DNA from 4 places in the Exiguobacterium sp. 17-1 genome. Region 4 is predicted to be linked to each of the others. Evidence: riboswitches for the same ligand, from Rfam matches in the RefSeq annotation. Region 4 holds a riboswitch; each other region holds the start of a gene.

The links. Region 4 has a riboswitch for S-adenosylmethionine ahead of mtnK (S-methyl-5-thioribose kinase). Riboswitches for the same ligand answer to the same signal wherever they lie in the genome.
Positions count from the first base shown of each region.
Region 1: it holds a riboswitch for S-adenosylmethionine, as region 4 does, so the genes downstream of both, MUN34_RS01245 (methionine ABC transporter ATP-binding protein) here and mtnK (S-methyl-5-thioribose kinase) in region 4, are expected to answer to the same signal.
Region 2: it holds a riboswitch for S-adenosylmethionine, as region 4 does, so the genes downstream of both, MUN34_RS13600 (amino acid permease) here and mtnK (S-methyl-5-thioribose kinase) in region 4, are expected to answer to the same signal.
Region 3: it holds a riboswitch for S-adenosylmethionine, as region 4 does, so the genes downstream of both, metK (methionine adenosyltransferase) here and mtnK (S-methyl-5-thioribose kinase) in region 4, are expected to answer to the same signal.

Region 1 is NZ_JALIGJ010000001.1:259,838-267,348, reverse strand. Features, by position in the region: gene MUN34_RS01265 (SMP-30/gluconolactonase/LRE family protein) at 1-295, shown strand, start outside; gene MUN34_RS01260 (MBL fold metallo-hydrolase) at 397-1,125, shown strand; gene MUN34_RS01255 (alpha-glucosidase) at 1,225-2,835, opposite strand; gene MUN34_RS01250 (aminotransferase class I/II-fold pyridoxal phosphate-dependent enzyme) at 3,000-4,187, shown strand; SAM riboswitch class I at 4,250-4,353, shown strand; gene MUN34_RS01245 (methionine ABC transporter ATP-binding protein) at 4,437-5,450, shown strand; gene MUN34_RS01240 (methionine ABC transporter permease) at 5,440-6,105, shown strand; gene MUN34_RS01235 (MetQ/NlpA family ABC transporter substrate-binding protein) at 6,140-6,955, shown strand; gene MUN34_RS01230 (CAP domain-containing protein) at 7,235-7,511, opposite strand, start outside.
Region 2 is NZ_JALIGJ010000005.1:183,458-190,968, forward strand. Features, by position in the region: gene mmuM (homocysteine S-methyltransferase) at 1-846, opposite strand, end outside; gene MUN34_RS13600 (amino acid permease) at 821-2,221, opposite strand; SAM riboswitch class I at 2,303-2,404, opposite strand; gene MUN34_RS13605 (polysaccharide pyruvyl transferase family protein) at 2,513-3,931, opposite strand; gene MUN34_RS13610 (ketopantoate reductase family protein) at 4,125-5,036, opposite strand; gene MUN34_RS13615 (GntR family transcriptional regulator) at 5,220-5,936, shown strand; gene gntK (gluconokinase) at 5,929-7,470, shown strand; gene MUN34_RS13625 (GntP family permease) at 7,495-7,511, shown strand, end outside.
Region 3 is NZ_JALIGJ010000001.1:513,884-521,394, reverse strand. Features, by position in the region: gene mnmM (tRNA 5-(aminomethyl)-2-thiouridylate-methyltransferase MnmM) at 1-50, shown strand, start outside; gene MUN34_RS02545 (alpha/beta fold hydrolase) at 101-805, opposite strand; gene MUN34_RS02540 (GNAT family N-acetyltransferase) at 890-1,378, opposite strand; gene metK (methionine adenosyltransferase) at 1,524-2,732, opposite strand; SAM riboswitch class I at 2,860-2,986, opposite strand; gene pckA (phosphoenolpyruvate carboxykinase (ATP)) at 3,219-4,787, shown strand; gene MUN34_RS02525 (EAL and HDOD domain-containing protein) at 4,844-6,097, opposite strand; gene MUN34_RS02520 (alpha/beta hydrolase family protein) at 6,265-7,008, opposite strand; gene ytkD (RNA deprotection pyrophosphohydrolase) at 6,980-7,453, opposite strand.
Region 4 is NZ_JALIGJ010000004.1:297,340-304,850, reverse strand. Features, by position in the region: gene MUN34_RS12555 (ABC transporter permease) at 1-667, opposite strand, end outside; gene MUN34_RS12550 (sugar ABC transporter ATP-binding protein) at 660-2,183, opposite strand; gene MUN34_RS12545 (sugar ABC transporter substrate-binding protein) at 2,180-3,262, opposite strand; gene mtnA (S-methyl-5-thioribose-1-phosphate isomerase) at 3,282-4,328, opposite strand; gene mtnK (S-methyl-5-thioribose kinase) at 4,325-5,494, opposite strand; SAM riboswitch class I at 5,573-5,675, opposite strand; SAM riboswitch class I at 5,883-5,984, shown strand; gene MUN34_RS12530 (2,3-diketo-5-methylthiopentyl-1-phosphate enolase) at 6,065-7,255, shown strand; gene MUN34_RS12525 (2-hydroxy-3-keto-5-methylthiopentenyl-1-phosphate phosphatase) at 7,252-7,511, shown strand, end outside.

The DNA of each region.
Region 1 (7,511 bases), on a different contig from region 4:
TTATGCGGCGGATCAACCGTTGACGAACCGTCGTGTTGCCATCGATTTAGAAGACGAGGATGGTTTCCCGGACGGCATGACAAAAGATCGGGACGGTCACGTCTTCATCGCCCATTATGCCGGGTCGTGCTTAACGCGTTGGAATCTTGAAACAGGTGAAAAACTCGCCCATGTCGAGTTCCCTGTCTCGAATCCGACATGCCCGATTTTGTATGAAGACCGTTTGCTCGTTACGACGGCCGCGGACGGCGACGACGCCGAACATGCCGGTGCCGTTTTCGAAGTCACGTATTGATGTTTAAGACTCCCTTTTGAGGGAGTTTTTTTGTGGACGCCTGTACTAAAACAGGCGATACTGAAAGAGAAGCGAATATTTTGACGAGGGAGTGTACCCGGATGCGTATTTCATCGATTGAACGGCTTCATCAACTGCAAACGACCCCGTCCTTTTTCCCGGTCAACTGTTACCTATTTGAAGAAGCAGACAGCCTTACCTTGATTGATACAGGAATCTCACTGAATGCCAAAGCCATCTATTCCGTCATCAAGTCTTTTGATAAACCGTTACAATCCATCATCTTGACCCACGCGCATGCCGATCATGTCGGTTCACTTGATTTTTTAGCGAGTGCCTTCCCGCTCGCTGAAGTATCCATCAGTTATCGGGATGCCGCCCTGCTCAGTGGCGACGAATCGTTACGCGAAGGCGAAACGACACCTCTTAAAGGCGGGATTCCGAAAAACATCAAGACCCGTCCTGATCGGTTACTCGAAAGCGGTCAACAGATCGGCAGTTTAAGTGTCATCTCTTCTCCAGGGCATACACCGGGATCGATTTCCCTTTGGCACGAAGGCAGCCGGACCTTGATTGCCGGTGACGCCTTCCAAACCCAAGGCGGTTTAGCCGTCTCGGGTGATACAAGATGGCAGTTTCCCTTCCCGTCCCTTGCGACGTGGGATAAGGAAGTGGCGCTTCAATCGGCGCATCAGTTAACGGAATTGACACCGGACGTCCTGGCGGTTGGTCACGGACCGCTCGTTGTCGCACCGAGCTTTGACATGCGTCAGGCCGTCGATCGGTTCGAACAGATCCTGTCCTCGAAAAAACGAAATGGTTATACTTGAACATCAGTCCGACCAAAAAATCCGGACAGCTTCCTGCTCCTCATTTCTTAATGAAGAGTAGAAGTTGTCCGGATTTTTTTTGTTGACTGTTCCCGCTGTTTACGGCATCTCGTATCGATACAAACGGGCTTCATACGGTGCTAATCGATTCCTATCAGACGTGTCATAATTCGTTAAAATCAGCTGTTCTTCCGGTAATCCGAACGTCGTCGTAACCGGTTCATCATGGACATTTAACACGATCCGCCAAACCAACCCGTCAAGGACCCGTTCATAGACATACAAGTACGGATCTTGAATCGCTAAATCACGATAAATGCCGTAAACCATGACCGGATGTGCTTTCCGTAAGTCAATTAATTTCCGGTAAAAGGCCAGTACGGAATCCGGATCCTGCTCTGCCGCTTCGACGTTGATTTCACGGTAGTTCGGATTGACCGTCATCCACGGTATCGAAACGGTAAAACCGGCTGCTTTATCCGTATTCCATTGCATCGGTGTCCTAGAGTTGTCACGTGCCCGTAACTGCATCGATGACAGAACCGTTCCGGGTGATTCGCCGGCCGCAATCCGCTCGGCGTATTGATTCCGAAACGCAACGTCCTGATAGGACTCCGGATCAGAAAAACGGATGCCGGTCATACCGATTTCTTCCCCTTGATAAATGTACGGGATGCCGGGTAACGTATGGAGCATCAACCCCAGCAACTTGGCACTTTCGACGCGATACCGTTCGCTTCCGAACCGCGTCACCTGACGCGTGTGGTCATGGTTGTTCAAAAACTGGGACGCGACGCCGCTTGGATAAAGTGCTTCATACCAGCGTTTTTGAATTTGTTTGAAACGTGGCAAATCCATCGTCTCCATATCATCTGCGACCTCAAAATGAAACAACGTCCGCAATTCCTTCCGTTCTTCACCGACGTACAGCAATCCGTCTTCCGGTCCGACGAACGGAATTTCACCGACCGTAAAGAGGTCCGTTCCCGCTAGGACTTCTTGGTGCATCTCCTGCAACAATTCGTGAATGCCCGGTTGGTTCCCTAAGTACGATAAATCCAAAGGATCCGCGACATCGTCATACGTCGCCCGTTTCTTGATCAGGTTGATGACGTCCATCCGGAAACCGTCGATGCCTTTATCCGCCCACCAGCGCATCATCGAATAAACAGCTTTTCGGACAGCCGGATGTTCCCAGTTCAAGTCCGGTTGCTCCGATGCAAACGAGTGGAAATAATACTGCTCGCGTGTCTCATCCCATGTCCACGGGCTCGGTGCAAAATACGACCGCCAGTTATTCGGAGGTGTTCCTTTTTCCCCGTCCTGCCAAATGTACCAATCGGCTTTCTCGTTCGTTCGACTGCTGCGGGATTCCTTAAACCACGCATGTTGATCACTTGTATGATTGACGACTAAATCAAGAATCAATTTCAGATTCCGTTCATGAGCTGCTGTAATCAACTCTTCCAAGTCGGACATCGTCCCCGCTTTTTCCATGATGGTATAGTAATCAGAAATATCGTACCCGTTATCAATATCGGGTGATGTATAACAGGGATTTAACCAGATGACATCGACACCAAGAGATGCGATGTAATCCAACTTTTCAATCACCCCGCGTAAATCGCCCATCCCATCTCCGTCCGAGTCCTTAAAACTGCGCCAATATACTTGATAGACAACAGCTTCTTTCCACCAGGTCCGATTCATCCCCATCATCTCCTTTATGATTCAATCGTATTCTAATTCAGTGTATCAAAAACATGAAAGACTTCGGTTCTTTTTACCAATTATCAGCAATTATTAAAAAACCCTTTTCTTTTTTCTGAAAATTCGTTATCCTTGACGACAATACCCAACAAGGAGGAAAACAGATGAAACATTTTGCCCCATCGATTGCGATTGATCGGTTACCTGCTCCGGTCTTCGCCGAGCTTGCTCAGCGGATCGGTGCCGTCAAAGCCGCCGGCCACGATGTCATCACGCTTGGTCAAGGAACGCCGGACCAAACCACGCCCGTACATATTTTGGACGCATTAAAAGAGGCCATCAATGACACCTCCAATCTGCAGTACCCTCCGTTTCGCGGTCATGATTTCCTCAAACAGGCCGTAGCCGATTTTTATCAGACGGAGTTCGGCGTGACGATTGATCCCGCTTCTGAGGTCGCCATTCTGCTCGGCAGTAAAGCCGGTATCGTCGCCTTACCGCAAACGATCGTCAATCCCGGTGAAGGTGTCATCGTTCCGGATCCCGGCTATCCGGATTACTTATCCGGTGCAGCACTTGCCGGTGCTTACCCGATCACGTTACCGCTCCTTGCGGAAAATGCTTTTTTACCTGACTACACGTTACTCGATACGACGGATGTCGAACGGGCCCGGATGCTGTTCCTCAACTACCCGAGCAATCCGACCGGCGCGACGGCGACGGCGGAAGCCTTTGAGCAGACCGTTGCCTTCGCTGACGCAAACGATATTTGTGTCGTCCATGATTTGGCGTACGGCGGCATCAGCTTTGACGGTCCGACTAGAAGTTTCCTCCAGACAGAAGGGGCGAAAGACGTCGGAATTGAACTGTTTTCGTTATCGAAACGCTTTAACATGTCCGGTTTCCGGATTGCCTTTGCGATTGGTAATCCGTCCGTCATCTCAAGTATCGAGACGTACCAGGAACATTTATACGTCAGTGCCTTCACACCAATCCAGCACGCAGCGACCGTTGCTCTCTCCAGTGATCAAACATGCGTCCGTGAACTCAGTGCTCTGTACGAAGCCCGTCGTGATGCCTTGTTCGGTAAGTTACAGGAGATTGGTTGGGAAGGACCGGTTCCGGGTGGTTCATTCTTCGTCTGGTTACCCGTCCCGTCCGGTTTTACCTCACAAAGCTTTACCGACCACCTGCTCGATAAAGCACACGTTGCTGTTACGCCCGGACATTTCTTCGGCGAATATGGCGAAGGTTATGTCCGGATCAGCCTGATTGCCGATGCCGAACGATTGGTCGAAGCTGCTGAACGAATCGGTCAATTGAATTTGTTTCGCCAGACCGTTGCGGAATAATTCTGAAAAAACGTTTGACAAATGGGAATGATTTCCGTTACAGTAAGTCCCAACAGCATAATTACTTATCGAGAGCGACCGAGGGATTAGGCCCAACGACGTCCGGCAACCACCTTTAAGGAACGGTGCCACATCCTACAGAATGTTTCATTCTGAGAGATAAGTTACGAAATCTTACACTTCGTCGCTTTTTTCTGGTTGCTCTTAACTGGAAAAAGGCGATTTTTTTGTATAGGGAGGAAACGACAGATGATTGAATTTAAAGGCATCACCAAACGGTTCGTTCGTGACCGGACACCGATTTTCGCATTACGCGATGTCAACTTAACGATTCAGCAAGGTGAAATCTTTGGCATCATCGGTGAGTCTGGTGCCGGAAAAAGTACATTACTCCGGTTGATTAATGGACTGGAGACGCCGACACAAGGAACGGTAAAAGTATCGGGCATCAAACTGTCCGACCTCTCAAAAGGCAGCTTACGCGAACTACGACTGAATATCGGGATGATCTTTCAACATTTCCAATTGATTCAATCGCGGAACGTTTCCGACAACATTGCGTTCGCCTTAAAAGCAGCCGGCGTTAAACGCAGTGATTTCCCAAGCCGGATCAAAGAACTCGTCGCCCTGGTCGGACTTGAAGGATTTGAGACGAATTTTCCGAGCCAGCTCAGCGGTGGTCAAAAGCAACGGGTCGGGATTGCCCGCGCCCTTGCCAATAATCCGAGTGTCCTGTTGTGTGATGAAGCAACGTCAGCTCTTGATCCGGTCACGACACTGCAAATCCTGGAACTGCTGAAAGACTTGAATGAACGACTCGGCCTGACAATCATCCTCATCACCCACGAGATTGATGTCGTCAAACAAATCTGCCACCGCGTTGCCGTCATGGCGCAAGGCGAAGTCGTCGAAGTCGCAAGTACATACGACTTATTCAGTCAGCCGACCCATGATGTCACGAAACATTATGTCGATACGGCACTTCAAATTGAATTACCGGAACGCATCTTACGGACGACACCCGGTAAAATCATTCGCCTGCAATTCACGGGTGAGAAGACCGGCGAAAGTACGTTATCGGAAGCAATCAAACAGTTTGATATCTCTGTCAGCATTCTCCACGGCAAGGTCGATTATATCCAAAACGTCGCCTTCGGAGTCCTGATCGTCAGCTTGACTGGTCCGACGCTTCACGTGAATAAGGCCCTGACATGGCTTGAAGAACAACTCCACACACTTGAGGTGATCCAGGATGTGGCTTGAACGAATCGAAACCATGTTACCGGATCTTACAAAAGCTTTAGCCGAGACGGCCCTGATGGTCGGGATTTCACTGGGCTTTGCCCTCGTCATCGGCATCCCGCTCGGAATTTTACTTTTCATCACGGACCGGGGACTGTTTTTCCAAAACGTCGCCGTTCGCAGCATCTTGGACTTTTTCGTTAATATCGTTCGTTCGTTACCGTTCATCATCTTGCTCGTCGCGCTGATTCCACTGACGCAATTGTTGCTCGACAATACGATTGGTCCGACAGCCGCTTCTGTCAGCTTAAGTGTTGCCGCCATTCCGTTCCTCGCCCGACTCGTCGAGACATCACTCCGTGAGATTCCACCGGGCTTGATCGAAGCTGCTGAGGCATGCGGCGCAACACCGTTTCGTATCATCATCAGCGCCCTGTTACCGGAAGCCCTTCCCGGAATCATCCAAGCGGTGACGTTGACGACAATCAGCCTGATCGGCTTTTCTGCCATGGCCGGCATCGTCGGCGGCGGCGGTGTCGGCGACCTCGCCATCCGCTTCGGTTATTACCGGTACGATAACGTCGTCATGATCGTGACGATCATCGTACTCGTCGTCATCGTCCAAAGTATTCAAGGACTCGGCAATCAACTTGCCCGCCGTGCTGATAAACGTTAACTACAAATAGAAAACCTTAAGGGAGAGAATGAAAATGAAAAAACGTTATGCCTTTTTAGCAACAGGATTACTGGGAGCCGGGATTCTTGCCGGCTGTGGCGACAGCAGTGCGAAAGAAGAAACCAAGTCGATTAAGATCGGTGCGACGAGCGGTCCTTACAGTGACATGGTCAAAGAAGCGATTCAGCCTGGTCTTGAAAAGAAAGGCTATAAAGTCGAAATCGTTGAATTCAGCGATTACATCCAGCCGAACATCGCGCTCGGCAGCGGCGACATCGACGCGAACTTGTTCCAACATTCGATCTATCTGAAGACGTTCGCGAAGGAAAAGAATCTCGATCTTAAAGGGCTGATCACTGTTCCGACGGCACCGATGGGCTTATACAGTAAATCCTATAAGTCGCTTGATGACGTCAAGACAGGCGCGGAAGTCGCAACACCAAACGATCCGACCAACCAAGCCCGCGCGTTAAACTTACTCGCTGAACAAGGCTGGATTGAGTTGAAGCCGGATGCTGATCCATTGACGGTTTCTGAAAAAGACATCGTCAAGAATCCGAAGAAACTCGTCATCAAACCACTTGAGGCAGCACAGTTGCCACGTGCCATCGAGAGTGTTGATATTTCTGCTGTTCCTGGAAACTTTGCCCTTGCTGCGAAATTTGATTTACTCGATGCGCTGGCACTCGAAAAAATGGATGAGCAGTACCGTAACTTAGTTGCTGTCAAAACAGCAGATGAAAAGAAACAGCTCGCGAAAGACTTGACGGCTGTCGTGGAGTCAGAGGACTTTAACACTGTCATCGAAAAGTCCTTTAAAGGCTTCAGTAAACCCGAGTGGGCAAACTGATGTAATTCTTTTTGTCGATTAGCTCGTCTAAAGATGATATAAAACCCCTGAAACAGCTGCCTCCCCTTACAAACGGAGGTGGAACGGTTTCAGGGGTTTTCCATTAAATAGGGACTCCTGGAGAAGACAGGGCTTCGTCAATCAAAAGCCCGCTCTCATTTTTCAAGATAGAATTCAAATTTAGATAGCGCGTCATCCATCTACAGATTGATCCACACAAAAGAACCTCAATCCTGCTTTCGCAAAATTGAGGCTAAGTGCACTGTTTGGTTTTAACTTTCACTTCAACGGTGTCCGGAAATTAATCGTAAAGTACGGTGAATTGTCCCGGAACGCCACACCGGTATCTGCCTGTTTGAAGTCCTTGTTCATGATGTTATCACGGTGTCCTTTTGAGTTCATCAATCCCCAATGTGCTGCAAAGACATTCGGATAGCCCATCGACAGATTTTCTCCGGCTGCCGAAAAGCGAATTCCTTTTTTCTTCATCCGATCAAACGGATCACGTCCTTCTGGATCGGTATGAGAGAAGAAATTATTCTTCGCCATGTTCTCA
Region 2 (7,511 bases), on a different contig from region 4:
ATACCACTCCGGGGCAATGTCTTCAAACGCCGTGCACACCGCTTCACCGGACCAGGTCTTGCTGACCGGATCATACTGTTCACCGGAATTCGGATAAACGATGATCGGCACATCGGTCAGTTGTTTTAATGTCGTGATGAACTCCGTCGCGATCGATGCCGGAAAACAGTTTGCGCCGATTGCTGCCAGTTGTGGATGCTCCCCTAACGCCTCGATACACTCACTTAACGGCGTTCCTTCACTGATATGTGTTGCGTCACGCAGGGAAAAAGCGAGCCAGGCCGATTGTTCCGGAAATTCTTCGAGCAGTCGGAACAGCACTTTTGCTTCCTGCAAGGACGGAATCGTCTCAAATGCTAACACGTCCGCCCCTGCTTCAATCAACGCTTCAAGCCGTGGACGGTGAAATGCTTCGAGCTGCGCATCGTCGACTCCGTAATGACCGACATACTCAGATCCGTCCGATAAGTAGGCACCATAAGGACCAATCGATCCTGCAATCAGAGCGTGATCCGCTGCCTGTCCGGTTTCCGCACGCGCCTGTTGTGCCAGGTACACCGTTTGTTTGATCAGTTCAACCGCTTCCCCTTCTTTAATTCCCCGACTGCCGAATCCGGTGACACTTGCTTGATAACTCGACGTAATGGCACAATCTGCTCCAATCTTAAAATAATCCGCATGGACCCGGTGAATCTGTTCCGGTTCTTCAAGCAGGACCCGTGCCGACCACAGCGGGTCGTCGAGATTACTCCCGTGACGCTCGAGTTCCGTCGCTAATGCTCCGTCCAATAAAATATAAGGCTGTTTTTTTAATAATTCCTCAACTGGATTGTTGTTCTTTGACATCTTCCACACTCCGTTTCCATGATGTTTTCGTTAGATGATGAATGATGTAACAGACTGCGATAAAAGGAACACCAAAATAAAGGGCGACCCGTTGCGTCGGATCAAAGGCGATGCCGATTAAAGAAGCCAGGCACATCAAAAAAGATAAAATCGGTACAAACGGATACCAGGGCGTCCGGTAGACCAAATCGCTGACATCATGTCCCTCTTGCAGATACCGTTTGCGGAACATGAACTGTGAGGCACTGATGCTCATCCAGACGACGACGACTGCCAGTCCCGAGATCGAGACAAGAGCAATGTAGACGGAACCCGGGGCATAGACACTGGAAAATAAGGCAAGCAGACCACCGATCATACTGAAGAGAACGGCACGTGTCGGGACTCCGCTTGCATTTAATTTAGAAAAGAACGGCGTAATCATCCGTTGATCGGATAAAGACCATAACATCCGTGAAGCGGCATACAGACCGGAGTTCGCTGCCGACAAAATCGCCGTCAGGATGACGAAGTTCATGATGTCGGCTGCAAACGGGAGACCGATCCGTTCGAACACGGCAACGAACGGACTTTCGAGCACTCCTTTTGAGTCGTTTGGTAAAAGAATCGCGAGCACAATGATCGTTCCGACAAAAAATAGCACCAGCCGGAAGACAGTCGTTCGAATGGCCAGCGGCACCGTTCGTTTCGGATCAACGGCTTCACCTGCCGCAATCCCGATCAACTCTGTTCCGGAATAGGCAAAGTTGACCGCGAGCATGGTCATCAAGATGGCGAATGCTCCGTTTGGAAACAGTCCACCCTCCGTCAAAGGAGCAAGCATCGGAGCCTGCGATCCATCGGCAAGCGGTAAAAATCCGACGATCGCCGCTGTCCCCAGGACGATGAACACTAAAATCGTCAGCACCTTGACGGCGGAAAACCAAAATTCGACTTCTGCGAACAACCGAACCGTCAAGACATTGATTCCTAAAATCATAACGACGAATAGCGCGCTGAACAGCCAGACCGGAACGTCCGGGAACCAGCGTTGCATCAACAAGCCGGCTGCCGTGAATTCCGACCCGAGGGCGACCGTCCACGTCAACCAGTAGAGCCATGCCACCGTATAACCGGTTCCGGATCCGATGTACTTCGTCGCATAACTATGAAAGGCGCCAGTTTCCGGCATATGTACTGCTAACTCTCCCAAACACAGCATGACGAGATATACGGCAAGCGCTCCGACCAAGTACGATAAAATCGTTCCGACACGCCCCGCCTGCTCCAGCGTATAACCTGTACTTAAAAATAATCCCGTCCCGATGACACCGCCAAGTGACAGCATGACGATATGCCGGGATTCCATTTTCCGACGAAACGTTCCTTCTTTCATTGCTACTCCACACTCCTCTTTCTCTCATAAAATAAAAAAACGCACCCACATACATGGGTGCGTCGGTCGACAATCAAAAGAAGCTTATCGATCGGGTACGACACCCGCAGGAATTAGCACAGTATCTTTCGACCTGTTGCTGAGGCTTCAAAGGGCCAGTCCCTCCACCTCTCTGGATAAGAATGTAATTTTTCATAACAGTACCAACCCTGTTTTGAATTGTCAACACAATTCAGAATTTATCATGTAAAAAAAACGCCTTACACCAAAATGGTATAAGACGTCCGTGGTTTATTTCTTCGCAAACAAATCAGCTGTCTTCAATGCCATCCGAACCGCTTTCCGGTTCAATGTGCCTTGTTGATGCTTCATTTCTTTTGTTTGACTGTTCAACTTGCCTTGAAGCGATTTGATTTTTTTATCTTTTTCAGCCATTTTTGCTTTATCGCGTTTTTGAGCTGCCACGATTTTTTGCTCTTCTGCTGGGAAGTATGATTCAAAACGTGAAACAGCTTCTTCGATACTAATTCCTGTGATTGGTTTAACGACTGGGAGCAACTCTGCTTTTGCCATTTCACGGTCAAACGGAACGTTCTCAGGGTAGTTCGTTTCTTTATAAATGTGCTCTAAATCATTTGTGTTCAAGAAATCAACGAAGTTATCGAAGTTACGTGCTTGAACACGTGTTGGACTCTGGAAGTCAGCCGACTCAATTACATCTGACAAACGTGTGCTGTCTGTGATGTCATTTGCCCAGATGTGTGTCAATTGGTGATAATCCGTTAATTCACGCATCCGTGCATCTTTCGGAATCAGGATACTTGGTGTTCCGGCAAGTGTTGCCGTAATGTTACCGTGAAGACGTGCTCCGAAGCTGAAGTCAGCTTCTTTTAAAAAGTCGATCCATGTCTGTGCATTCAAGAAGAAGCGGACACGGTCGTTCATGTAAGTCGGATCCGACATTTTGACCGGATAGTTCGTGACAGATAAGTCAGCAATCGGATGTGTGCCTGTGTACGTCAAACGTAACTCTTTCATCCATTGCGGGATGAAGTAATGGTTCGGGTACTCTTCCATTCCGCGTGTGATGAAGTTAAGGACGTTTTGTGGTGCGAGACGTGACGAGTTGACACCGATCATCGAATCTTTTGTGATGTTCGTTTCACGAATTTTCAAGTCACGACCAAATGCATACATCGACGGGCAACCGATGACTTTGTGATCGATTCCTTCGCGGAAACCAAGACGCGTCAAGTATTTTGATGTGATTTCGCCGCGAAGTCCAAGCATGCTTGAGCGCTCTAGGACTGCGCTGACAAACGCTTTAACATCTTCATCGAATGAGAAACCGTCGTTTAAATTCGCCTCAAACGGTGCGCGTAAACCGACGCCGATGACGACGACCGGAATCTTTAATTTTTTAATCAATTTTGTATATTTACGAAGTGTCGGAACGAATTCTTTACGGAATGCGTCAGCGAGTGGGATGACATATAGATCGAAGTTCGCGTTGATCTCATCTGCACGCTCTTCTTCATAGTAGTAGTAATCTGGTGTAATCGTCGTGCCCTCTGTCATCAAGGTGCGGAAAATACTGTATTGATAAATCAGGTTTCCGACGTTCCCTCCGATTGAGTTATGCTTCATCAAATATTCTGCGTCGAACTGTTCAAACGGTGTCATACCCGCACGGATAATAATACGTTTCATGTAAAATAATTCCCCTCTCGCTTCTGTTTTCATTTTAAAAAATATAAAATATATTTTGGTTTTTAACCATCTTGTCTTTTCAAGAATAGTTGAATGCAATTCAGCAAGTCAACGAATAGCTGAAAATTACACATTATTGCGGATTATAAAAAACTAAATACAGCCTGATAAATATTCCCTATATAGAAACTAGTTAAACGTCTTTTCTAGATAAACGATAAATTTCGAGATTCGCATAAATTGCCGGTAACAACACCTGCGTCGGCCCGTCTTTCGAAAGAAGTGTTCCGAATAGATGGGCCGACTCGACTTCGCTGCCTTTCTCCATATCACGTTGTAAGGAGGATTTCATCGTTTCAGCCATTTGTGCGATCTGTTGCTGTTGTACCTGCTCAATCTCATCACTGAATACGGCGCCTTGCCGTTCCATTGCTTCTTTGGCTTCCGTTGCCAGGCGGCGAATCATCGTCATCCCTTCCTCCCGCGAACGAATTGGACCAATTGCTGAGCGGAAGAGCGATGTCACACCGGAAAACGTCGTGATGAACAGATACTTATTCCACATATCGCGGGTGATTGTATCTGAATAGTTGATTGGAGCTGCTGTTCCGGTCAAATGCTGTTTCAATTCTTCCAAGCGGTCTGTGCATGTTCCCGGCAATGGACCAAATAACAGATGGTGTGACGGACTTGTCTGAAGGATATGCCCTTGTGCATCAAGTGTCGATTCAATAAAGCAGAGTCCGCCCAGCACACGCTGTTCTCCGAACCGGTCCACTAACTGTTTCAGATGTGACATGCCATTTAAAAGCGGCAGGATATATGTATGTTCCGAAACAAAAGGTTCGATATCTTGCAACACCTGTTCCAGGTGATAGGCTTTCGTCGACAAGATGATGACGTCGAACGTTTCATCCGCCCCTGCTTCAATTAAGCGCGGCGTAAAATCGATATCACCATGCAGACTGTTAATTACGAGTCCGGATGTTTTCAGCTCCCGCAATCTTCGTTCCCGGACTAAAAATGTGACGTCTTCCCCTTTTTCTGCCAGGCGTCCCCCAAAATATCCACCAACTGCACCGGCACCAACCACTAAAATCTTCATTTCATCCCCTCCATCTGACTGATTCATTCATCTCTTTTACATGCTTTCGTTCTTTAGCCTATCACATCAGAAAGCTGTGATTCAGGAAAGATGACAATTTAATTAAAGCGCTTGCATTTTGTTTTCCGTCGTTTATACTACTTGTATACAAGTATACTTATCTAACAAAGAGGGTGTTTTTTTATGTCTGATCTTTTATACCCGATTAAATGGTTATCAAAAGCATCCGCCGGTGATCGTGTCGCCCATGAACTGCGCATGCGGATCATTTCCGGCAAGATCGAGAGCGGTACCGTCTTATCTGAAAACAAATTAGCCGCTGATTTTTCCGTCAGCCGATCTCCTGTCCGGGATGCCCTGAAGGTGTTGGCGTCAGAACGCATCATCCGGCTGGAACGGATGGGCGCCGTCGTCGTCGGACTATCCAAACAAGACATCCAGGAAATTTACGATGTCCGGCTGTTAATCGAAACGTTCGTTTTTGAGCGAATCGTTAAGATGGATCGCCAGGACCTGGTTCGTGAACTGAGTAAAGTGCTCGAAATGATGAAGATTGCCATCAAGTATAAGGATGCGGATGAGTTTTCTTATCAAGACGTCTTGTTCCATGAAACGATCATCCGATCGATTGATCACGGATATGTCAGCATGATGTGGCAGAATCTCAAACCCGTCATGGAAAGCTTCATCTTATTGTCGATGCGTCAGCGTCTGGACGATGATATCGAAGATTTCGAACGGATTCTCGAGAACCATGCACTCTACATCGAAGCCATCGAGACCGGCGATCGTAAACGGATGATCGCTTCCCTGCATCAGAACTTTGATGATGTACAGGAAGTTGAGGATTTATGGAAATCGCAACAACTGATGACGAAGGGAGTAGAGCCACATGACTGAATACATGTTAGGAATCGATATCGGAACGACAAGTACAAAAGCAGTGCTCTTTACGACAAAAGGGGAAGTCATCGGACAAACGAATGTCGGTTATCCGCTGCACACGCCGAATCGCTCGACGGCAGAACAGGATCCGGAAGAAATTTTTCATGCCGTCCTCGAAAGCATCCGGCTGATGACGAAACAACATCCGACGGAGCAACCAAAGTTCGTCGCCTTCAGCAGTGCGATGCACAGCTTGATTGCGATGGATGAACACGATCAACCGTTGACCGCCTGCATCACGTGGGCCGACAGCCGGAGCGAAGTCTGGTCGAACCGGATCAAGGAGCAGTACGGGTACTCGATTTATCACCGGACCGGAACTCCGGTTCACCCGATGTCGCCGCTCAGCAAGATTTGTTGGCTCGTCGAAGAACATCCGGACATCGCCGCGCGGACGAAAAAATATATCGGGATCAAGGAATTTGTTTTCCAACGTCTGTTCGGACAATATGTCATCGACCATTCTCTCGCTTCAGCAACCGGCCTGTTCAACATCCACGAGCTCGACTGGGATGCGGAAGCGTTGCAGGTCGCAGGCATCGATGCGTCAAAACTGTCGCGTCCCGTTTCGACGACGACGTCCTTTACCGATTTGGCACCGGAATATGCCAAACAAATCGGATTAAGCGCTTCGACACCATTTTTAATCGGGGCAAGTGACGGCGTTCTGTCGAATCTCGGGGTTAACGCCATCCGGAAAGGAGAAATCGCGATTACGATCGGAACGAGCGGTGCCATCCGGACGATCATCGACCGTCCGCAAACCGATGAAAAAGGCCGGATCTTTTGTTACGCCTTAACCGAGAACCATTGGGTCATCGGTGGACCGGTCAATAACGGCGGCATGGTCTTACGCTGGATTCGCGACGAACTGGCCTCGGCGGAAGTCGAGACAGCGAAACGACTCGGGATTGATCCGTATGCCGTCTTGACGAAGATCGCCGAACGCGTCCGTCCGGGATCAGACGGTTTACTGTTCCATCCGTATCTGTCCGGCGAGCGGGCTCCGCTTTGGAATCCGGATGTCAGCGGTTCTTTCTTCGGATTGACGCTGTCGCACAAAAAAGAACATATGATTCGGGCAGCGCTGGAAGGTGTCATTTACAACTTGTACACTGTCTTCCTGGCATTAATCGAATGTATGGACGGTCCGGTCACACGGATTCAGGCAACCGGGGGGTTTGCCCGTTCTGAAGTGTGGCGTCAGATGATGGCGGATATCTTCGAATCAGAAGTCGTCATTCCGGAAAGTTTTGAAAGTTCATGTCTTGGAGCCTGTATTCTCGGATTGTATGCGACAGGGGAAGTCGATTCGTTCGAGGTGGCAGCAGATATGATCGGCGATACACATCGTCATGTACCGAATGAGGAAGCGATGCACGAATACCGTCAGTTACTGCCGATCTTCATCAGTTTGGCGCGCGTTCTCGAAACCGATTACCGACGCATCGCTACGTATCAACGGGGTTTGATTCAAAAAGAAATTTAATTTAACGTTTTTGGGGGAAGTCACATGCCATTAGTCATTGT
Region 3 (7,511 bases), on a different contig from region 4:
TCATCGTGGCAATTGAAAAAAAATTAAAAAAACAAGTTATTGACCAATAAAAAGAGGAAGCCGGATTCTGACATCCGGCTTCCTCTTTAATTTAGCGTTGTTAATCTTCCACAATTTTTAGGAACAACAATAACTTTTCAGCAAATCGTGTATTCAAACGTTCAAAACTGAAGTGGGGAAATCCATGCAGGCGTTGCAGATAAATCTGGTCTCCGCCCATCTTTCGACACACTTCAAGCGTCAATTTGACGTCAGCGAATTGATCGTCCGGTGCATAAAAACAAGCGAGTTGGACTCGCGGTAATTTCTTTCTTTCTTCATCATGGATGACGATTTCTTCTTCAATCTCGCGATACTGCGCATATGTCAACTCACCGAGACGAGCAGCATCCTCATTGTTTTGTCCGAACGGTAACGTTCCAAGCGGAGCATCGGGACGGAACCGGTCGAAGGCGCTCGCAAAGACTTGCTTGACGCCCCCCAATTGTTTGGAGTTATGCCAATCAAACAACGGCGAGATGAACGTCAGGCTCGCCACCGGTAATTCATATTCTTGCAGCAGTCGATTGACGACAAGTGCTCCCATGCTGCAGGCAATGATATGAATCGGGAGCTTCCGCTTCCCGGCTTCGCGTAATGCTTCTTTTAACAACTGTTGGTGTTCTTCAAACGACACACGGCGGGGTGCATCGACCAGAAGGATTTCATATTCGCGCTCTAAAACGCGAATCAGTGCTTCACTTGGTCTGGCACGTAATTGGAGTGGGTACACAAGGACGATCACTCCGGTTGGTTGTTCTACCACACGCTCACCTCTTCATCAGATATCCATCTAGTATGAAACAAATCCGACTTCAGCAAAACCGCCTCAAGTCGGATTTCTTTTCCCTTATTCGTATATACGTTGCAATCGCGTCACAGGTTCCACCTGACCGAAGACTTCTTCTGTCGTCTCGCTGATTTCCTTGAATCCGTATGCGGTCAAAAAGTGACGGGCTTTATAGTTCCGGGATTCGACATAGACTTCAATTGGAGATGCCCCTTGCAATTCCAGTTCGCGGATCAGCCGGCGTCCGATTCCGTTTTGTTGGTATTTCGGCAAGACATACAAACGGACGATTTCCCACGTTCCATCCACATCGATGGCGTGAATGAAACCGACAATTTCCCCGTCAATCAGTCCGACGTTGAAGTATTCTCCACGTGCTTCTTCCGCTGTTCGAATTGCCCGAACCACTTCTTCCTGCGGATACGCTTCCTGAACGAAATGGGCTTTCGAACGCTCCGAATAGATTTCCTCATATGTGTCCATCCAAGACGTGAGCGCAATATCATGAATGCGTGCTGCATCAGCCGGAACTGCTTCGCGTATCTCCATACCGAAATCCCCCTTTTCCTTTTACAGATTACAGACTCATGTTCTTTTACCCTTTTCTAGAAATTTCAGTCGTATCCCTGCAAAGTTCAGGAGAAACAAAAAAAGTTCAGAAACACCCTTTAACAGGATGTTTCTGAACAATGGATTATACGAAACGTTTTGCCTGCTCTTCAAGAGTAGCAGCTTTATCTGTCTGCTCCCATGGCAATTCGATGTCTGTACGACCGAAGTGGCCATAAGCTGCTGTCTGACGATAAATCGGACGGCGGAGATCAAGCATCTTGATGATCCCTGCAGGACGGAGATCAAAGTTTTCTGCAATCAATTCGACGAGTTGCGCTTCAGGAAGTTTTCCTGTTCCGAACGTATCGACAGCGATTGAAACCGGATGTGCCACTCCGATTGCGTAAGCAAGTTGAACTTCTGCTTTGTCTGCAAGACCAGAGGCAACCAAGTTTTTCGCGACATAACGTGCTGCATAAGCAGCTGAACGGTCGACTTTCGTTGGATCTTTACCAGAGAAAGCTCCACCGCCGTGGCGTGCGTAACCGCCATACGTATCAACGATGATTTTACGACCTGTTAATCCTGCATCGCCTTGTGGTCCACCGATGACGAAACGGCCAGTTGGGTTGATGAAGAATTTCGTGTCTGCATCGATGTACTCCGTCGGAATGACCGGAGCGATGACATGTTCTTTCAGATCCGCTTGGATTTGCTCAAGCGTCACTTCTTCTGCATGTTGCGTTGAGATGACGATTGTATCGACGCGAACAGGTTCATTGTTCTCGTTGTATTCAACCGTGACTTGCGTTTTACCATCCGGACGGAGGTAATCGAGTTGTCCTGTCTTGCGGACTTCTGCAAGACGACGAGCAAGTTTGTGTGAAAGTGAAATCGGAAGTGGCATGAGTTCAGGTGTTTCTTTCGTTGCGTAACCGAACATCAGACCTTGGTCTCCTGCTCCGATCGCATCGATTTCTTCATCTGACATGTTTCCTTCGCGTGCTTCAAGCGCCTGGTCGACACCGAGAGCGATGTCTGCTGACTGCTCGTCGATTGATGTCAATACAGCACAAGTGTCTGCATCGAAACCGTATTTAGCGCGTGTGTAGCCGATTTCACGAATGGTTTCACGAACGACTTTCGGGATATCCACGTAAGTTGATGTCGTGATTTCTCCTGCTACTAATACGAGTCCTGTCGTGACAGAAGTTTCTGCCGCAACACGTGCGTTTGGATCGGCTGCAAGAATTGCATCCAAAATTGAATCCGAAATCTGGTCACAGATTTTATCCGGGTGACCTTCAGTTACTGATTCCGACGTAAATAGTCGGCGATTAAGGTTTGTCATGTTTGACCCTCCCAAAAAAGAATTTGACGGTGTACTCATTTCCCCTAGTTGAGTGGGACGGTAAAATGAAAAAAACCTTTCCATGTCCAAAAATGGTCAGGGAAAGGTTGTGCGTTCTTCCTTTACCCTCTTATCGTTCGAAGTGTTTACTTCGCTTCAGGAGAGCACCTTTTCCTACATTAATGATGAAATTAATATAAGACGGTTGCCGGGTTTCTTCGGGCCTTGTTCCCTCCACCTGCTCAGAATAAGAGTATCCGTTACGAATTACATGATATAAACTTGTGTCCACTCTGTCAAGCAACGTTTTAATTTCTAGTCGAAAAAAATCAGAAGAGATGTTAAACTGTTAATGCTGAAAGCGTTTCCAGATAAATAGAAATCAGCGCATGAAAATGATTGCCCTATCATTAGTATGTCATATATAATAAATGTGTCATACTAATAGTAGAGCCAAAACCAACGTAGGGGAAAGGTGGGGTCAGGATGCCGATGACGGTCCTGAATATCGAAGAACTACTCAAGAAGGAGCATGTGTTCAAACAACTGTCCGTTGCTGAACTAGTCGAACATGCGATTCGTAACAAAGAAGGAGTTCTTGCAGAAAATGGTGCTTTGTCTGTAGAAACGGGGAAATTTACAGGTCGTTCACCGAAAGACAAGTTCATCGTCCGTGATCAATCGTGTGAGATGCATATCGATTGGGGTCATGTCAATCAACCGATGGAATCGGACAAATTCGAGCAACTGTTACAAAAAGTTCTTCGTTATATGAACGAAGCAGATCAACTCTACTACACAGAAGCTGCTGCTGGTGCCGATACGCATTTCACCCTTCCAGTGCGCGTCGTAACCGAATATGCTTGGCATAATCTGTTTGCGAAACAGCTATTCTTACGCGAATATCCTACGGTTGCGGCCTTTGAACCATTTACGGTCGTTTACGCACCACACTTTAAGGCGGATCCTGCGGTTGACGGGACAAACTCTGAGACATTCATCGCGATGTCATTTGAACACCGTATCGTCTTGATTGGTGGAACCGAGTACGCCGGAGAAATCAAAAAATCAATTTTCTCTGTCATGAACTATCTCTTGCCACAACAAGAAGTGTTGTCGATGCACTGTTCAGCTAACGTTGGACATGAAGGTGATGTCGCGTTGTTCTTCGGGCTATCCGGGACTGGTAAGACCACCCTGTCTGCAGATGACAGCCGTCAATTGATCGGCGACGATGAACACGGCTGGTCACATGACGGCGTCTTCAATATCGAAGGCGGATGTTATGCGAAGACCGTCAACCTGTCACGTGAAAAAGAACCACAAATCTTTGATGCGATCCGTTTTGGTACCGTTCTTGAAAATGTTGTCCTCGACGGCCAGCGGATTCCGGATTATGATGATACGTCAAAAACGGAAAACACACGCGCGGCTTATCCGATTACTGCCATCGACAACATCGCTATCCCGTCTCGTGCCGGTCATCCGAAAACAATTGTTTTCCTGACAGCGGATGCTTACGGTGTGTTGCCTCCAATCAGTAAACTGACAAAAGAACAAGCGATGTATCACTTCTTATCAGGTTATACATCAAAACTTGCCGGAACGGAGCGCGGCGTCACAGAACCGGAAGCAACGTTCTCGACGTGTTTCGGTTCACCGTTCCTACCGTTGATTCCAGAAAAATATGCGACGATGCTCGGAGAACTGATTGATCGCCACGGCGTCACAGTCTATCTCGTCAATACAGGTTGGACCGGTGGAGCTTACGGTACCGGTAGCCGGATGAAACTCGCGTATACACGGACGATGGTCAATGCGGCCGTCAACGGTCTGCTCACAGATATCCCGACAGAAGAACATCCGATTTTCGGTCTGCATATGCCGATTGAAGTCCCTGGTGTTCCGACCGATTTACTCAATCCGGTCAAGGTCTGGGCGGATCCATCCGTTTACGAACAACAAGCGACTGCACTCGCTCAAAAGTTCACGCAGAACTTCGCACGTTTCGAAAGTGCGACCGATGCCATCAAAGCAGCTGGTCCTCGCGTTTAAAAATATCAATAACACTAAAAAGGTTGAGCTCCTTAACGGATGCTCAACCTTTTGTGTTAGACGATTGAATCTGTCTTGTCCTGTAAATGAAGTTCCTTTTGAGAGAGCCAAACTTGGCTTTCCTTCAGTAACTCGTAGGCGCGGCGCTTCGCAATCCCGAATCGGTTACTCAGCATCTCGAATCGTTCAAATTCTCCTCGGTCTGCGCTGATTGCGAGCAACAGGCAATCTCGAAACGGATGATCCTCGCCTTGCAAAACGTTTTTCAATGCCGGTTCAATCGGAAGCTGATCAATGATTTCATCAATATCTACGGAAAGTAACGCATCGATATGCGACAGCAATCCAATCATATAGGCGCTTTCTGCTTTCAGTGTCTTCGTTTCCCTAGCAAACAACTCGCATAGTTTCGCACAATGCAACGACGAACGTAATAATTCATCTGACCATTTGTATGGACTTGCGAGTTTCATTTCACGCAAGACGATTAACGAAATCCAGCTTTTCAGTTGCGAAAAGCCTAATAAGGAAATCGCCTGACGGACAGAACTGACTGTGTTTCGAAGACCGATTCCCGGAGAATTGATCAATTGCAGTACTTGCACGCTGATGTAGGGATTTCTTTCGATTTCATCGACGACGTCGTCATAATGATCGTCTGTATCCAACCATTTCAACATCTTCAACAGCACAGGTACTTGCGGAGGAACCGCCTTTCCTTTCATCAACATCGGTTTGGCATAAAAGTATCCCTGAAACCAGTCATATCCCATCTCAAGGCTTCTCGTATGGTCTTCATGTGTTTCGACCCGTTCTGCCAAAAAGCGCATATGCGGATAATTCCGCTTCAAGATATGTAAGATTGCACTTTGTTCGCGTGGATTGATGGCTTCGATATCAATTTTAATTAGATCAATCAAATCAAACAGTTCAGCGCCATGATGACGCAACAAATCCGTCACGAAATCATCCAGTGCCAATACGAAGCCCGCTTCTTTCCACTTCTGAAGCGTCAGGAGCATGTCAGCATCAATCTGTACCGTCTCCAATACTTCAATCACGAATTGGGTCGGATCCAAATGATCAATCAGTTCAGACTGTAACAAATCACCTGTGAAATTAATGAATAATCGTTTTCCTTCTGCTACACGATCTACTCCCAGATGAATCAGTGTATTCGTCAATACATCCATCGTCGCTAAGTCACCATCAAAGACTTCAGGTGCTTCAACGGAACGATAGAGGAGTTCAAAAGCGTCAATCGAACCAAACCGGTCTACAATCGGTTGTCGCGCAAGTAAGATTTCCATCTCATATATCCCTTCTAAATCCGTTAATCTGGCTTATTTTATATGTTCTAGTATATCAAATATCGTTTTCCCTTAAAAAATCTCTTTTTTAAAACATATCAATGTTCCCATCATTTGGAGAAAAAACATCTCAATGCGAGGCATTGAGATGTTTTCACACATGTTTTTCACTTGGATAACATCCAATCAATGACTTGTTTCGTCACGAGCATTTTTTGATGGATTGGAAATTGATGCGCATACTGATACACCAACAAGCGGGTCTTTTCCGGATAGCGGGCTGCATAGTTCGTCGCATGACGCAATCGAACGTTTTGATCATACAATCCATGAATCAACAACACGTCTCCTTGAGGTGGAAAATAAAGCGGCGACCGGATGCGGTATTCCTCTAGCCGTTGTTCCGGTACTCCACCCGTGAACCGTCTGAGCATTTTTTGCATCGTCCGTTGTTCTTCATACGTCCAAATCAGATTCGTTACGCCGGCCCACGACACCGTCCGGGCAACTTCACGATGATGCGCCAGTAAAAGCGCCATCTGACCGCCGCGGGAAAAGCCAAAGACCGACGTCCGCTCGACATATTGATCAAGCCAATCAAACGCACTGATGGCGTCCAGGATGTCTTGATGTCCAAAATCTTCTTTACCGGTTCCACCTAAGTTACCGCGGTAAAAAGGAGCCATGACCAAATAACCGGCTTGCGCGAACTGCATTAAGCGGGTCGGCCGAACCATACCGATATTACGTGTCCCACCACGTAAATATAAGAGACCTTGTCCGTTCGCACGAACCGGTAAGATGATGTACGCCCCGACCTGTTCTCCGTCGGACGTTTCATAAAAGACCCGAAAGGTACGGAATGGTCCCTGGCGAGGGAGCTCAAACCAGTCGGCGTTCGGCGAGTACACGAAGAGTCTCCGGAAGGACACGGTCCTTCATCATGAAGCTGTATTGGCGGTTCGTATCTAAACGTTTCGGGATATCGTCTAGTAAATAGGCACCATCCGTCTCATCGACAGCAAGATGCGGGACCAAGGATTTGATTTCGGCGAAGTAGATATTCTTGATGATCGTATCCCCCCGCCCCTCGACCCGGTACTGTCCGATGTACTGGAGGCGTTCAATGCGCCCTCCTGTCTCTTCCATGACTTCCCGGTATGCCGCTTCCTCTGCCGTTTCCCCTGGCTCGACCTTTCCTCCCGGAAACTCGTATCCCCGTTGCTTATGATGCGTCAGTAACCATTTCCCTTCGTACACGGCTATGACCCAGACATGAAGCGGATGGACTGAAAACGGATGGTCCTCAAAACTCAGTTCAACCCGATTTTGATAATAATCTAAAAACGTAATCACGTGCGTGCACCTCATTTCTTCTTCTCTCTTCACTTTACCTGTTTCGAAAGCATTCTAA
Region 4 (7,511 bases):
CTTCCGGATTTCCGCCGATGATGTATAGAAAACGTCCATGCCGTGTGTGGTTCAAAAAGACATGCGTCACGGCGACGACGACGAGCATGATCAGAATAATCCACGGTGCTTGACTGATGGTCAGAAACGATTCCGGAATCATGCCGACCGTCGGTGTACCGTCGAGACGGGGCATCCCGGCACTGATTGACCCGCCACCGGTATAGGTCATCGCGACGCCTTCAAAAATGAACATCGTCGCAAGTGTGGCGAACAAATCGGGAATCTTGAACTGGACGATCAACAAAATATTAACGAGTGCGACCGCCAAGGCAATCAAGAGGGCCAGACCAATCGAGACGCCAAGCGGCAGACTGTACCACACAAAAAAAGATACGACGAGTGAACTGGCGAAGGTCGCAGTCGAGCCGACGGACAAGTCAAACCCGTTGACCGTCAACGAAACCGTTAACCCGATGGCGATGATCGTGACAATCGAGATACTTCGTAAAATGTTGACGAGGTTCGTCCCTTGTAAAAAATTCGGTGCCGTCATGGCAAAGAACAGAATAAGTGCGAGAATCGCGAGGACGATGCCCCAGTCATTCAAGAAACGCAACACCGGTTTTCCCGGTGCGGTTCGTGGTGTGTCCGGCTTTGCCGTCGGTTCGTGCAATACGTCATTCATTCTGTCGTCCTCCTGTTGCATACCACAATAATTGTTCTTCGGTCGTTTCCGCAGTGGTCGTCTCAAACACGATTTCCCCGTCATACATGACATAAATCCGGTCGGTTACAGCTAGCAGTTCATCCAGTTCACTCGACGCATAAATGACGGCTTTTTGTTCTGCAGCCAACCGGTCAATCACTTGGAAGATTTCCGCTTTCGCTCCGACATCGACACCTTTTGTCGGTTCATCCAACACTAAAACGGACGCGTCTGCAAGCAACCATTTTCCGATGGCGACTTTTTGTTGGTTGCCGCCCGATAAGTCGGCGGCACGTTGCTCGGTACTGCTGACTTTAATCGACAGTTGCTGAACGATTTTTTTTGTTGCGGTCCGCTCTTTCATCTTTTGTACGAACCCGAACCGGTTGACGAATTGTTTGAGACTGGCTGCCGTCATGTTCTGATCAATCGGATCCGAAACTAAAATCCCTTCTTTCCGCCGTTCTTCCGGCACAAGTCCAATACCAAGCCGGACCGCATCATACGGCGAACGGACGCGGCGTGTTTCTCCGTGCAGACGAATCGATCCCGAAGTAACAGGAAGCGACCCGAAAATCGTTTTACACAATTCCGTCTTGCCAGCACCAACGAGTCCGGCAATGCCGATTACTTCTCCGGCACGGACCGTTAAGGAGACCTGGTTGAGGTGCCCGGTGACCGTGATCCGGTCGAGCTCAAGTGAGGCTACGCCTGCCGGACGCGTCTGTCGTTTCGATTGCCGCAGACGCCAACCAAGCATCTGTTCGACGACGGTTTCTTTTGTTTGTCCGGCAAGAAGCTGCCGTGAGACCAGTTTCCCGTCACGCATGACGGAAATGGATTCACAAATCTCAAATAGTTCCTGCAGGCGGTGGGAAATGAAGATGACGCCCAGTTGTTCCGTCTCTGCCAGCTCACGAATGATGCGAAACAGTTGCTCCGTTTCCCGTCCGCTGAGCGGGGCAGTCGGCTCATCTAAAATCAGGAACCGACTCTCCTGCACCAAAGCGCGGGCAATCAAAACCAGTTGTTTTTCGGCCAGTCGCAGCTCACTGACCCGCTGCCTGACATCGATCGACGCCTTCAGTTTCCGTAAAGCACGCTCGGCTATTTCCTCGTATCGTTGCCGTCTGATGAACCCTTTCAGCTGTCCGCTCGTCAGAACATCGAGACAGATATTCTCGGCGACGGTCAAATAACCGACCAGTGCCGTATCGACTTCCTGATAGACGATTTCAATCCCGGCCCGTTTCGCGGCACCCGGTGAATCAATCGTCAGCGGCAGACCGTCAAACCAAATCGTTCCATCATATGAATCGTACGCCCCGGCCAACACTTTCATCAGCGTAGATTTACCGGCTCCGTTCGCTCCGACAAGCGCATGGATTTCCCCGCGGCGCACGGAAAAATCAACATCATCCAGCGCCTTGACGCCGGGAAATTCGATTGAAATCCCCTTCATCTCCAGTCGTTGTTCATTCACCGGACGGGTCATTTCCCGTCATTCGCTTTCCGCAGTTTTTCCATCCACGGTTCATTGAATTTTTCGGATGTACTCCAGCCTTTGATGATCGTATCGAGATTGTACATCGTCGTGTCGGCTTTCAACGCTTTTTGCTCGACCAGTTTGGCGTCCAGGTCAAAACTGTCCGGTGTTGTTTCGCCGGCGAGCTTTTTCGCAAGCAGACGCATGTCCGTCTGCCCGATCAAATGCGGATCGACGGCACTCGTCGACACCCAATTACTGCCCTTCTCACGCATCAGATTGATGTCCTGATTCGAGACATCGATTGAAATAAGCGGAATTTCCTGTCGTTTGTTGTCTTTTAAGGATTTATACGCCCCTTTGGCGACTTCATCCCAGGCACCCCAGACGGCATCAATGCTTCCTTTCGGATACTTGGCGAGAATTGCGTTCATCTTCGTCGCGATATCGCCTTGGACATCCTGGAAGTTCGTCGGTCCGACTGTCTCGAGCGTCTTGATTTTCCCGTCTGCTTCATACGTCTTGTAGATTTCCTGACGGCGGTCAAGCGGTGCAAAACCCGGACCGAACCACAGTTTGATGACTCGGACCGGCTTGTCATCCTTCACTTTCGTCACTTCATCCAGCGAAAGCTGTGCCAACTTGTGATCATCCTGGAATGTTTCCGTGATGCCTTTTAACGTTTGGTCTTTTTTCTTCGTCACCGTATCGAATGTGACGATCTTAATTCCTTTGTCAATCGCCGGCTTGATCATGTCGTAGGCATAATCCTCTTTTCCGTGCGAGATGATCAATCCGTCATAATCCTGCTGAACGGCTTGCGCGACGAGTTCCTTGAATTTGACGTCATTGCCTTCCGAAATGAACGTGTTGACCTGAAAACCAAGTGCTTCCCCTTCCGACCGGGCTCCGTCCAAAAACTGTTTCGTATGATCGTCGGATGCCAAATTGCGGATGACGGCAATCTTGACGTCACCCTGGACGCCTTCCGGTACACCACTGATTTTTTTCGCCGGTGTCGCTTCGCTATTGGCGCAAGCAGCCAGCAAGACCGCTGGTGCAAGTACCGCAAATGCTAATTTTTTCATCTCGATCTCCCCTGTCTGTTTAACGTATCTGTTGTCCGATTGTCTGCCCGATCGTCTCAACGGATGGATGTTCGATGACCCCGAGTTCCGTAATGATTGCCGTGATTAATTCGTGCGGTGTCACGTCAAACGCCGGATTAAAAACCGCCACTCCGGCTGGCGCCGTCACTTTTCCGGCCAGTTGCGTCACTTCACGGGCATCGCGTTCTTCAATCTCAATCTCGTCTCCCGATAAGCTCGTAAAATCAAAGGTCGAAAGTGGTGCGGCGACATAAAACGGAATCCCGAAAGTACGGGCCAGTAACGCCAGTTGGAACGTGCCGATTTTGTTCGCTGTATCGCCGTTTCGGGTAATCCGGTCGGCACCAACGATGATGGCAGTTATGTTCTTTTCCTTGATCGTATGCGCGACCATGTTGTCCGTAATCAACGTCACGTCAATTCCGGCCCGTTGCAGTTCCCACGTCGTCAGACGCGCTCCCTGCAGTAACGGACGGGTTTCCGATGCATAAACGGCGAGCGGAATCCCCTGTTCTTTCGCGAGATAAAACGGAGCGAGTGCCGTCCCGTAAGCCGCTGTCGCAATCGATCCGGCATTACAAATCGTCAGAATCCGGTCACCGGACTGGAACAATTCCAGCGCATGAATACCGATTTGCCGGGATGTCTTGGCATCCGCCTCATAAAGCGCCAGTGCTTTTTGTTCCAACCGTTTTGGCAACTCGGCAAGCGTCGTGCTCGAGACGATCAGCTGATTCAGCTCATCTAGCACATTCCGCAGATTGACGGCGGTCGGTCGGGTCGCGAGTAGTTGTGCCGATACCGTCAACAAGTCTTGTTTCGCTTCAGGAAGCGACCCTGTCGTCCGAAATGCTTCCTGTACAAGGATGAAGCCGCCGAACAGGCTGATCGCCGGTGCACCACGGACTCGCAATTGTTTGATCGCGTCAATCGCTTGCGCTAAATCATGAATGATTTCATACCGTTCTTCTTCCGGGAGCCGGGTCTGATCCAAGATCGTCACCGTCCCATTTTCATAGATGATGCTTTGGACGAATTGGCTCATCGGCTGAGTTCCTCCGTCAAATCAAAGTTCCGTAAATCAGTGAACGTCTTGCATTCAGTCCGGCGTTTAATCAATGCCACTCCAAGGCGTAACGCATGGCGTTTCCGCTCGAGTCGTTCCCCCGCGTCCGTGATGTTCTCGAGGTCGGCGACCGGTGCTAGTCCGATCGTTCGGCGGATCAATTCACATCCGGCAAAGCCAAGTGCGTCCTGTAAAATCGTGCTGAGGACATCGTCAACAAGCCCGTCCGCTGAACGGAACGGCTCCACCGCTTCCCGCTCCCACAATGCTTTGAACGTCGACGCAAAGGTCAGCCAAAATGTATCGATATCTTTCACCCGTCCATCCCGTAACTCGGCATAGTTCGGATACGCGGCAAAGCAGAGATGGGCGATGAATTGTCCGACATCAAAACCAAACGGTCCGTAAAAGGCAAACTCGGGATCGATGACTTTTGTTTCATCGGCTGAAGCAAAAATACTTCCGGTATGTAAGTCCCCGTGTAATAACGCGTCGCCCTTCGTGATGAACAGGGCTTCGAGTTTCGCGACTTCGCGTTTCAGCGCTGCATCCTGCCACAACTGAGCCACTTCCGATTCCAGCCCGTCTTCAACCGCATTCGTTTCCGCGTCATAAAACGGATCTGTAAAGATTAATTTTTCCGTGATATCACAGAGATCCGGATTGTAGTAGTTCCGCGCCACTTGTTTTTTTGCGACCGGTCCAAGTGCAAAATCCGACGTGTAAAACAGTGTTCGCGCCAAGTAAGAGCCGATATGTTCCGCAAGCAACGGATACTTCTCCCCTTCGAGCAAGCCGGTCCGGACAATCGTCAAGTGAGACAAATCCTCCATCACCGTAAATGCCTCTTCCTTACTCGCATGGTAGACGTGCGGGACGAACGGAACGGCGACTTTTGCAAATTCTTTTAAGGCGGACTGTTCAATCCAGGCCCGTTCAAGCGATAACGGCCAACTTTCGCCGACGACTTTCGCATACGGTAAAGCCTGTTTTAAAATCAATCGCTGATTCCCCGATTGAATCCGAAAGACAAGGTTTAAGTTCCCGTCCCCGATTTCCTCTGCCGTCACCGGTCCTTTGCCGATCAATCCGAGTGTCTGGACCCGTTCAATCGCGTCCTGTACTGTAAATGCTTGGTATCCCATTATGGTTTCCTCCTTGTTGATCACACGAAAAAACGCCTCTTTTCGTCAAAGAAAAGAGGCGCAGTAGAATACTCCGTCCTCTTATCTCTCAGACGAATGTCTGTTGGATGTAGCACCGTGCCGGATGGTCGGTTGCTGCGGCGTCTTCGGGCCAATTCCCTCTGCCAACTCACGATAAGAGTCATATGTAGTTGTCGTGTGGTTGATGTTGATTTGAATACTACGTGCGCGGTTGGTCGTCTGTCAATTCCAATTTTTAGTGAAACGTCTTAAAAAACGGAACCGTCTATAGAAGAAGTATTTTCAAAAAAATAAATTTTCAAAATATAGTTTGACAAGGGACCAATCTCGTGTAAAAATTGCAATTAGATTTCACAATTTCATCCAATTCTTATCAAGAGCAGACGGAGGGACGAGCCCTACGATGTCGCAGCAACCGACCATTTGGCACGGTGCTAATTCTTGCAGCTATCACGCTGACAGATAAGAGTCCACGCGCAATTTTTCATGGTCTCTTGTCATTGACGAGGGACCATTTTTGTATTTTTCAATAAGGGAGAGACGATTCATATGGCGTACATTACCGCAACGTACCAACTCGGCACGACCGATCAGTTGCCGAAACGAGCAGAACAAATCGCGCTCGGTCTGACGGTCGGTTCCTGGACCGATTTAAATCATTTGGAACAGCAGCAGCTGGAATCCTTCAAAGGACAGGTTGTTCATACCGAAGAACATGACGGCAAAGGTTACATCACGATCCGTTATCCGGAACACAACGTCTCACGCGACTTTTCCGCTATCTTAACGACGGTCTTCGGCAAACTGTCGCTCGACGGACAAATCAAGTTAACCGATCTACAGCTTCCCCCGTCGTTCACGAACGACTTCCCCGGTGCCAAATTCGGGATTGAAGGAATCCGTCAGTTGATTCAAGTCCATGACCGTCCCCTGTTGATGAGCATCTTTAAAGGGGTCATCGGACGAGACCTCGTCTTTTTACGGGAACAACTCGAAGCCCAGCTCGCGGGCGGCATCGATCTCGTCAAAGATGATGAGATATTGTACGACAATCCGTTGACGCCGGCACTCGACCGGGCACGGATTGGCCGGGAAGTCCTCGATGCCCATTATGAACGGACCGGCAAACGGGCGCTTTACGCGATTACGTTAAGCGGTCCCGTCTTCGGCTTGAAGGATCAAGCGAAACGTTTGATTGAAGCCGGCGCGACCGCCTTCCTGCTCAATACGTTTACATACGGACTCGACGTCCTGCGCGAGTTAGCGGCTGATTCGGACATTTCCGTTCCAATCTTCAATCATCCGGCCTTAAGCGGTGCCTTGATCGCAAGTCCCGAATACGGGATTGCGGCTCCTGTTCTGCTCGGAACGTTACCGCGACTGGCTGGTGCCGATTTGACGTTGTTCCCATCGCCGTACGGGAACGTGGCACTCGCCAAAGACTTGGCCCGCGGGATCGCCGTCGAAGCAACCCGGATCGGGGACACGAAGACAATTTTGCCGGTTCCGTCGGCCGGTATCCACCCCGGTCTCGTCGCCCAGCTCGTCCGTGATTTCGGTACCGACTCGGTCATCAATGCCGGAGGCGGCGTTCACGGTCATCCGCAAGGTGCCGCTGCCGGTGTCCTCGCATTCCGTCAGGCGCTCGACGCCGCACTGACCGGAGAATCGCTGACAAGTGCTGCGGTGCGGCAGGAAGAATTACGAATTGCCCTCGACGCTTGGGGAATCACGAAATGACAATCCGGATTTTATGTGACTTTGACGGGACCGTGACGGAACACGATAATATCATCGCCTTGATGAAGGAATTTGCCCCGCCGGCAGCGTTTGAACCGTTGAAAGAAGGTGTGCTCGACCGCTCGCTGTCGATTCAATCCGGGGTCGGACAGATGTTCCGGTTGCTCCCATCAGATCGAAAACAAGATTATGTTGATTTTTTGATTGATCGGGCTGTCATCCGTCCCGGCTTTGAGACCTTACTCGCTTTTGCTAA